DNA from 2 places in the Shewanella sp. SP2S2-4 genome. Region 2 is predicted to be linked to the other one. Evidence: riboswitches for the same ligand, from Rfam matches in the RefSeq annotation. Region 2 holds a riboswitch; the other holds the start of a gene.
What was found. A riboswitch is a leader RNA that binds a small molecule or an ion and turns the genes downstream of it on or off. The one in region 2 is predicted to bind cyclic di-GMP.
Positions count from the first base shown of each region.

Region 1: it holds a riboswitch for cyclic di-GMP, as region 2 does, so the genes downstream of both, gbpA (N-acetylglucosamine-binding protein GbpA) here and Q4Q54_RS03615 (glycosyl hydrolase family 18 protein) in region 2, are expected to answer to the same signal.

Region 1 is NZ_JAUOER010000001.1:119,528-124,780, reverse strand. It holds gene katB (catalase KatB) at 1-1,130, shown strand, start outside; gene Q4Q54_RS00600 (TMEM165/GDT1 family protein) at 1,242-1,796, opposite strand; cyclic di-GMP riboswitch class I at 2,208-2,307, shown strand; gene gbpA (N-acetylglucosamine-binding protein GbpA) at 2,430-3,875, shown strand; gene Q4Q54_RS00590 (aromatic amino acid transport family protein) at 4,442-5,253, shown strand, end outside.
Region 2 is NZ_JAUOER010000002.1:390,215-395,467, forward strand. It holds gene Q4Q54_RS03615 (glycosyl hydrolase family 18 protein) at 1-2,064, opposite strand, end outside; cyclic di-GMP riboswitch class I at 2,180-2,268, opposite strand; gene Q4Q54_RS03620 (ROK family protein) at 2,572-3,366, opposite strand; gene Q4Q54_RS03625 (aminopeptidase P family protein) at 3,759-5,253, shown strand, end outside.

The DNA.
Region 1 (5,253 bases), on a different contig from region 2:
TTGGTTTGCGTTTCTACACGGCTCGCGGTAATCACGATATTGTGGGTAATAATACGCCGACTTTCTTCTTGCGTGACGGGATTAAGTTCCCAGACTTTATCCATACGCAAAAGCGTAATCCCCAGACAAACTTAAAAGACCCACAGGCCATGTGGGACTTTTGGTCATTGAATCCTGAAGCCATGCATCAAGTGACCATTTTGATGTCGGATCGCGGTATTCCAGCCAACTACCGCCAAATGCACGGTTATAGTTCACACACTTTCTCGCTGTGGAATGCCAAGGGCGAGCGTTTCTGGGTGAAGTTCCACTTTAAATCCCAGCAAGGCGTGGTCAACTTAACCAATGAACAAGCCGATAAATTAAAAGGGATAGATCCCGATTCATCACAGCGCGATATGGTGGTTGCTATTACTGATGGTAACTTCCCGCGTTGGACGGTTAATGTGCAAATTATGCCTGAGGCAGATGCCAATACTTACCATATCAATCCATTTGATTTAACTAAGGTTTGGCCGCATAGCGACTATCCATTACTTGAGATTGGTGTATTAGAACTGAATCGTCTGCCACAAAACTATTTTGCCGAAGTTGAGCAAGTGGCATTGGCACCGAGCAATTTGGTCCCAGGCGTCGGGGCTTCACCCGACAAGATGTTACAAGCGCGTTTATTTGCCTATGCCGATGCCCAGCGTTACCGCATTGGTGCTAACTACAACCAGTTACCGGTGAACTGCCCACATGCGGCTAAGGCAAATCACCATCAACGTGCGGGCGCTATGGCGGGCACACAATGCCCTTACCATGGTAGCCAAACGGGTGGCGACGCTTCGGCAAACTATGGCCCGAACAGCACTGCTGATGCCTTGGTTGAGCCAGTAAACTTTAGCGAACCACCACTGCGTTTAGAAGGTGAAGCGGCGCGTTACAGTCGTTATAACCAAGACGATTATACCCAAGCGGGTAATCTGTATCGCATCTTCTCTGAAGCGGAGAAAGCGCGCTTAGTGGCAACGATTTCAGGTTCATTAAGTCAAGCGAGTGTAGATGTGCAGCAACGTATGGTGGCGCATTTCGAACAAGCCGATGCGGATTACGGTCAACGGATTAAAACGGCATTAGGCCTATAAACTGCGTTTCTAAGTCGACACTGTTTATCTCAATACAACCGCTGTAAGTAGAAAGGCCAGTGATGTTTATCACTGGCCTTTGTGTTGCCTTAATTTAATATGATCAATGATCTAGAACAGTAGTGTTGCTACGCCTAACAGTGCGAACAATACGGCGCAGCCGCGGTGTATCCACAACATAGGCAATTTTTCGGCGCTGAAATGGCCTGCGATCACCACTGGTACGTTGGCAAGCAGCATGCCTAAGGTTGTGCCTGCAACCACCATAGTTAATGAATCGTATTTTGCGGCTAACACTACCGTTGCGATTTGCGTTTTATCCCCCATCTCGGCGATGAAAAACAGGATAAAGGTGGCGAGGAAGGGGCCCATTTTATAGAAACGGCTCTCTTCAGCATCGACTTTATCTGGGATTAACACCCAAAGGGCTATCGCGAAGAAGGACGCAGCCACTAAATAGCGGGCAAGATCTGGGCTGACCCAGTTAATCGCCCATTGGCCAATCCAAGCGGCGGCAAAATGGTTGAATAAGGTCGACAACAAAATGCCTAAAATAATGGCGGTTTTATTTTTAAATCTTGCGGCAAGAATTAGTGCAAGTAATTGAGTTTTATCACCAATTTCGGCAATAGCAACCGTAAAGGTTGAGGCAAGTAGGGCTTCCAAGTGTGATCCTTTAGGGGTGGTTAAGACATAAGCACAATAAACCGTCCACCCCTAGGTGCAGTCATTGTGCTCAGGTCTTGCTGGGCAAATCGATGATTTGCTGTGAACACCATGGCGTGTGGCCAAGTATGTTGATGTTCACCCTAGATGACGATGGTTCGACATCCAGTTAGCTACTCCCCCGAAGCGAGGTGGGCATTATACCTAAGTGAATTTCGGTTTCAAGCACGAGTTTATTACAGTAGGCATGAATGAATGTTTGACGGGTGTCAGAATAATACCGCGCGACATTCTGTAATTATATGAATATAAATGGGTTAATTTTTTGACAGCGTTGTCTTTTGTTGCTAATTTAGCCAAGTCATTTCTACTTGATTACATACTATTAACTCGTAGTGATTCGATGACACCTACCGTATTTGGCAAACTAATTGAAAAGTTAGGACGCAAAGCTTCCGGTCTAAGGTTGTAAATGGATTTTTTAGTGAACTAAGATAGCGGAGTTGCCGCAGAATTCGATTTCTGTGAAAGATAAACGACTGCTGTTTAATGCTGTTGTTTGCCCAAATACCACTTTTATACCTAAGCCCAAGCCAATACTGGCGAAGATGGGTGCAAATGGAGTGCATTAAAGTGGCAAATCCTACTGTTTTTTCCCCTGTTTCTAAATTGAGTTTATTGGCCGCCGCAGTGATGGCGGCAAATACATTTGTGAGTATTTCTGCACAGGCACATGGTTATGTTGTGGCGCCAGAGTCACGTTCCTATGCCTGTAAAACCGGCAACAATGCCAACTGTGGTGCGGTGCAATGGGAACCGCAAAGCGTTGAAGGACCATCAGGTTTTCCTGAGTCAGGTCCTGCGGATGGCAAACTGGCGAGTGCGGGTAATGGTGCTTTCTCGCCTTTAGATGAACAGAGTTCCAGCCGTTGGTCAAAGACAGATATTAAAGCGGGCTGGAATAAGTTCAGCTGGCAGTTCACTGCCAATCATGTCACCCGCAATTGGCGTTATTATTTAACTCGCCAAGATTGGAATCAAAACCAAGCTTTAAGCCGTGCGAGCTTTGACTTAGCGCCATTCTGCGTGGTCGATGGTGGCATGGTGCAGCCGCCTAAGTTAGTGACCCATGACTGCTATGTGCCAGAAGGTCGCAGCGGTTATCAAGTGATTCTAGCCGTGTGGGAAGTGGGCGATACCACCAACAGTTTCTACAATGCTATCGATGTGAACTTAGATTCGGGTCCCGTCGTACCGGGTGAATGGCTCGATGTGGGCGACATCAATCCGTCACTCGATCTCAAGGCGGGCGATAAAGTGATGACCCGAGTGTTCGATGCCAATGGTGAGCAACCGGCTAAGCAAACAGTCATTACCATTAGCGATGCGACTCAAGGTGATAAACAAAATTGGCCTTTCCTATTAGCGAGCGCGATTAATGCCCAGCAGTCTCAGTTAAAAGCGGGACAAAAAAATGCATCAGGTGTGATTGAGCCTGTGTATGGCAAAAACGACATTTTTACTGCGACGACTTCAGGTATTGAGCGTGTCGAAGTGGGATTTGATCTGGCGCCCGCACCGGGCAACAGCTTAGAAGTCACTTCACTTGCCGACGATTATCAAATTATCGACGGCGCGGCGCAGGTTCGTTTTGACGTCACTAGCAATGCTGAAATGTTAGTGTCTGCGTATTTGTTTAGTCACGATGGCACGGCAGCCGGTTTTGTCAGTCAAACCGTTAACAATACCAGCGCGAGCTTAGTGTTAGACGTGGTTGCGCCTAAAGCTGGGCATTATCACTTGCAGGTTAAAGCTGAGCCTAAACAAGGTGATGTTATTCAGCAGAACTTTGATCTCTTCTTAAAGGATCAAGCACCAACGCCGGAAGCGGATTTTGTCTTCCCTGAAGGGGTGAAAGGTTACGTTGCAGGCACTACAGTGTTACAGCCTAAAAATGGCAAAGTGTATCAATGTAAGCCATTCCCCTATAGCGGCTATTGCATGCAGTGGTCGGTTTCTGCCACAGGATTTGAGCCAGGTGTTGGCGCTTCTTGGACTATGGCGTGGACTGAACTGTAAATTAACATCTTGAGTTAATTGATTCTCAACATGAGGTGATTGGGCTTAAACACAGCGAATATGTTTAAGCCCATATTCAGCGCGCTTGCGACTGTCAAAATATACGTTTTACCTCGATTCCCCCACAATGCTGAACCCCACGTATTTCCAACAAAGGTAGCGATTTTGTTAGCTTGTATGTTTTCGTTTATCACAGCGCTATTAAGTTGTTACCGTACAGTGCGCGACTTATCTTTGTTCACAACTGGCTTGCCCACTGGGTTTGGCTCTGTTAATGTCCCAAACTATCTATTTTACCTATGTTGTTATTAGGATTATCACAATTGAAAGTCATGCCACTTTTATGCAACCGATTTAGTTAGCCTCAATGGCTACTGGGTTGAAATATTCAAAAGCTATTGGGGCCAATTGATCTGCAGGAATGAGATCCGATTGGATGCTTTTTGAAGCTGCTTTAAGTGATGTGTTGCTTATTTCGATTTAAGACGCAAGGCTTTATCGGTTCAAATCTTACTCAAATAAAATAATAATTAATCATTGAACAGGACTATTGTGTGAATTCAAAAATGTTAGGCTCGATCGCCATCGTTGCCGGGACGGCCATTGGCGCAGGTATGTTAGCCTTACCTTTAGCTACCGCGGCTTTAGGTATTATTCCGGCGTTAGTGTTACTCGTCGTTATTTGGGGCGTATCTGCCTATACCTCATTACTGATGCTCGAAATTAACTTACGCACTGGCGTAGGTGATAACGTGCATGCCATTACGGGTAAATTACTGGGTAAAAAAGGTCAAATAATTCAAGGCGCTTCTTTCTTAAGTTTATTATTTGCTTTGACTGCGGCTTATCTCACCGGTGGGTCATCGCTATTAGTGCTTAAAGCGAAGAACATGTTCGATATCGTGCTCGATAATCAAGTCGCCGTATTGTTGTTTACCTTAGTGCTCGGCGGATTTGCGGCGCTAGGAGTGGCTTGGGTCGATAAAGTGTCCCGCTTCCTGTTTTCGTTAATGATTTTACTGCTGGTGGTTGTGGTGTTATTTCTCCTGCCTGAAGTCAGTATTGCCAGCATGGCAACGGGCGCGATTGCCGAGTCGATGACCAGCAGTTGGATGGCGGCGATTCCCGTAGTGTTTACATCTTTTGGTTTCCACGTTTGTATTGCCACTTTAGTGCGTTATCTGGATGGCGATGCAGTTTCACTGCGCAAGGTATTGTTAATCGGTTCGACGATTCCACTGGCTTGTTATGTGCTTTGGCTATTGGTGACCTTAGGCACAGTAGGCGGCTATGAAGTCAGTGGTTTTGAAGGTTCATTACCGTCACTGGTGACGGCATTACAGGATATTGCCCATACGCCTTGGATCAGCAAATGTAT
Region 2 (5,253 bases):
TATGCTAACAGTTTTACCCGCTTCCACTGTTGCAGTGGCAGCTACACTCACCACGGGAGCTTGGTTCGGAGTATCCGCCTTATTGGTCACTGTCACTGAATCTGTGGCAGATAACCCTTCTGGATCAGTGACTTTAAGGCTAAAACCATAGACAACATCGGTTTGCGTTGCACTCAGTTGAATCGTCGCATTCGCCATATCGGCGTTTGCGATGGCAATCGTTGGGCCAGACACTTGAGTCCAAAGATACGTCAGCGCCTCATTTTCAGGATCGCGCGATCCGCCACCATTGAGCACCACATCGGCGGGACCTGTGACATTCACATCCGCACCTGCATTGGCAATCGGCGCTTTATTCACCGGTGGCGTAGTTCCTTCGCCATGACCTAAACCTTCGTGCATCGCATTTAGAATATCGCCGTTATCGGCATCAATTTCCCATGCAAATAAACCACCTAGCTGATTGGCAAGCACATATTGGCCCTTGGCTTTAACGGAACGCGCATCATCGAAAGTGATTAAATCTCCCGTAGATGCCTTGAACAATGATGGCGCCTCGGCCGTTTCGTCATAGCTGTAAGTCCAACCGCTCCCCATGTACTCGTTCACTATCTGGCGATAATCCACCACGCCATCTTCCCATGTGCCTTTCACTTTGCCCGTCGCTGTCCCTGTGAATGGGTTATTGCCCGTGTAGCCATTCACGCCTGTCCAGCCGCGGCCGTACATAGCGGCACCAACCACAATTTTTCCTGGGGTAACACCTTGAGTTAACAGAGCTTTAATACCCTTGTCTGTGGTGTAGCGGGTATCAGGATCCCAACTCGCCTCATAAAGATTGGTTTGATGACCGAGTTCAGTGTTCGTCCAACCGCCATTGAAGTCGTAACTCATCAAGAAGATGTAATCCATGTACTGCTGAGCGGCCTGATAATCGACCTTTGCCATTTTTTGAGCATCGATACCAATTGCGGAAGTCAGTTCATAGGTACGACCCGTCTCAGCACTTAACTCGTCGAGCATGGCGCGCAGTTCACGCATCAGGGTCACATAGGTTTCACCGTCATTGGCATTACCTAAGTTTGGATTCGCACCGCCACCACCTGGATATTCCCAATCAATGTCGACACCATCAAAGAACTTCCACGTTTGCAGGAATTCCTTCACCGATGCGACAAAGGTATCGCGCTTAGTTTTATCGCCAAAGTAGAAAAAGGGATCAGATAACGTCCAGCCACCGACCGAAGGCAAAATCTTTAGATCGGGGTGGGCTTGCTTGAGCGCCATCAATTGACCGAAGTTGCCTTTGTAGGGATCAGAGTAGTCACTCACCCCCGCCTGTGGCATTTGGACCGCCGCCCAAGGATCGTGGATAGCAACTTTAAAATCTTCACGGCCACTACAGGCACGTTGCAACGCTTGGAAACTGCCGTCGATTTCTTTCAAGCTATCGTTAATGCCATCACCACCGCAAATAGGGGTAAAGCCATATAAAATATGAGTTAAGTTCTGTGCTGGGATCTTATCGACTGGGAACTTACGGCCATACACCCCCCATTCTACAAAGTAACTGCCGACCACTTTGCCCGACTTGTTAACATATGGACGATTGTTTTCTTTAAGCGGAGCATTGAGTGGCACTAAATGGCTGCCATCGGTATCGGCCACGAGGATTTCTTTGGCATCGCTCGCCGTACAACCATCGCTGTTACACAGTTGCACTTGCATCTGATAACGGCCGCCTTTGTTCACCTTAAAGTTAGCGGTGCCCGAAGCGCCTGAGGCGCCTTCCCAAGCGACATTACCGTTGAGCAGCACTTGGGCTTTATTGCCCACATCACCACTCCAAAGGTTCCAGCTGACGGACACGTCGGCAGCATCTTTAATGGTCACCAACTGATTGTAAGCCGTAGCGGCTTGATTAACTTCGATAATAGCGAACTTGGTTTCGCCCCAACCTATAGTCGGTTTGCCGGGCGCTACGGCAAATGCACTGACACTCACGGTAGATGCCAGCGCCGATGCCACCAGCAAGGCTGATGTTGAAATTTGAGTCTTGAACATGAGATATCCCTATTGAATTTTTTATATGAATCAATAAGGCAAACAAAGCGTAGACAGGAAACAACACTCTCTTAAGACCATGCAACACGACAGACAATTGCACGAAGAAAAAACCTGTGGTATCCCCGCTATCATAGGTACAGACGAACCCTTAGACCGGAGGCTTTGCGTCCCAGTTTTTCAACTGGTTTGCCTTTTACACGCGATGACAACGTTGTCATTGCGATAATCAGCATAGACGTAAGCGCAATAAAAATGCAACAAAATATTATCAACTAAGGTATTGGTCTGATAAAAAAGCAATTAAATGCAGTTCAGCTATTCCTAATATTTACTTTGATAATTAATGATTTGCTGACTATTTTAGCCATAAAAAAACAGGACACGATAAGCCAAAGGCATCACCTGTCCTGTTATCAATTTCACTATTTATGCTGCTAATACTGCTTAAACCACTAGCACTGAGCCACTGTAATCTAATAGCTCAAAACCATTAGCTAACAGCATCTATGCTCCTTGTGCGCGAGGATAATCCCTTGCGAGCATCACAGATAAACCTCGGCACACTAAGGTTTCCATATCATCGACGCGGTTGATTTTCATCTCAGCTAAGGGCGCGCTCAATGCCATTTGCTTTAAGCTTTCGAGGCAGCCTTTGTAGTAAGGAGCACTGTTCATCATGTTACCCGCGAGCCAAATCCGATTGGGATTAAACAAATTAACGGTCCACGCCAGCCCCATACCAAGGTAACTGCCCGCACGGTATAAATCATCCTGAGTGGTGATGTTACGGCTGCGTACAGAATCGCCACTGGCGAGTTGTTCTAAACTAAATTCGCCTGATTCTGTCATCACGCGGCAATGGCCCAACTCCCCTGCCACCCCTGTCGCTCCAGTAAAAGCTTGCCCATTAAACGCAATCGACATCCCTATCCCAGTGCCGCACATGACCAACAACTCACAGGCATATTTGGCATCGCACGTGGCTTGCATACCCGCATCCATATCGTTGCAAATAAACTTAAGCTCGCCTTGAGTTTTCACTGTGTCAAAACTCAAACCATTGAGTCCGGGTAACGATTTACAGGCAACCAAACGATTATTTTGTACGAGTCCTGGTACGCCAATCGCTAATTGGTAATGCTGTAAATCGTAATCGCGTTCAAGTGCAGCGATTTGATTATTTAACTCTTCAATTTTAAAACCTTCGCCTGTGGGGATTTTATATTGTTCTGTATGTCCCGCGAGCTGAAGTTCGAACAGGGCTGTCGTACCGCCCACATCTATTGTTAGTATTTGCATCGCTTACTCCACTGATACATGTGCCCCACTCTGACCCCGAGCGGAGATGGCAAATGTTAGCATAGGGTCCAAATGTTAGCGATTGAATAAAACTTAAGTCGCTAATTTGTAAGGAACAAGTCTACAAAAAATATGACTGACATTTTGTTTTACTCAGGTTTTATGCTAAGAATCACACAAATAAATTAAGGGTAAAACACTTAGCTTGCTCATCACAGTCAGCACAAATTCACGATTGTATACAAAATCCTTTATTCGCTCCCCTTGCATCTCGCGCGTTAGGCTTGCGATAATCCGAGCTGGTTAGAACTCAAATCAACATAGACCTACTTATCCTTAGGCAAGCTTTGCCTACCGACTCGCACAGCGTGCCAGTCTCACTTGGAGCCCATATGTCACATTCAATTGCCAGCCGCCTCGGTGCCATTCGCAGCGAATTATCTTCCGCCAATCTCGATGCTTTTATCATTCCCCGCGCCGACGAGTATCTGGGCGAATATGTGCCAGAACACAACGAACGTTTGTACTGGGCAACCCACTTTACCGGTTCGGCAGGCATGGCTATCGTATTGAAAGATAAAGCCGCAATATTTACCGACGGCCGTTATACGGTGCAAGTTCGTCTGCAAGTAGATGCTGCACTTTTCAGCTACGAAAGCCTGACAGACACGCCACAAATTGAATGGTTATGTGACACGCTACCAGCGGGGTCACGCATTGGCTTCGATGCACGCTTGCATACTTTAGCTTGGTTTGAAAATGCCAAAGCGACCTTAAACAAAGCCCAAATCGAATTAGTGGCAGTTGAGCAAAACCCTATCGATTTATATTGGCAGGATCGCCCCGCACCATCGAGTGCGCCAATCACGTTATTCAGTAACAAGAGTGCCGGTAAAACCAGTCTGCAAAAACGTAATGAAATTGGCGCCTTAGTGAAAAAAGCCGGTGCTGATGTCGCGTTGATCGCCGCCTTAGATTCTTTCTGCTGGTTGTTAAATATTCGCGGTAACGATGTGCCGCGTCTGCCCGTTGTGCTCGGCAGTGCCCTACTCCACGCTAATGGCGATATGCAGCTGTTTACCGATTTAAGCAAACTCCCTGAGGGCATTGAGGAGCATGTCGGTGCAGGCGTTAGCTTTAAAAGTGAAGCGTCCCTCGCCGATACGCTGGCGAGTTTATCAGGCGTTAAACTGCTTGCCGATCCAAACTCAGCTAACGCTTGGACACAAAACCTCGCCCGTGAAGCGGGGGCTAAATTGATTGCTGGCATTGATCCGGTTTCTTTGCCTAAAGCGCAGAAAAATCCCTCAGAACTTGCCGGAATGCGCGCTTGTCACATTCGTGATGGCGTTGCTGTGAGCCGCTTCCTTGCATGGTTAGATGCCGAAGTCGCCGCCAAGCGTATGCACGATGAAGCCACACTTGCCGATAAGTTAGAAAGCTTCCGCCTGCAAGATGAGCGCTATCGCGAGCCAAGTTTCGACACCATTTCTGCAGCGGGCCCCAATGCCGCCATGTGCCATTACAATCACAACAATGGCACACCAGCGATGATGACGATGGATAGCATCTACTTAGTGGATTCTGGCGCGCAATATATCGATGGCACCACAGATGTGACCCGTACTATTGCGATTGGCAAAGTCACTGATGAGCATAAAAAAATGGTCACGCTAGTGCTAAAAGGCCATATCGCGCTGGACCAAGCTCGCTTCCCTAAAGGCACTTCAGGCCAGCAACTCGATGCATTCGCCCGCCAATATTTATGGCAACATGGTTTTGATTACGACCACGGCACAGGCCATGGTGTGGGTCACTTTTTAAGTGTGCACGAGGGTCCACAGCGCATAGGTAAAAATGTCAACGGTATCGCACTGATGCCCGGCA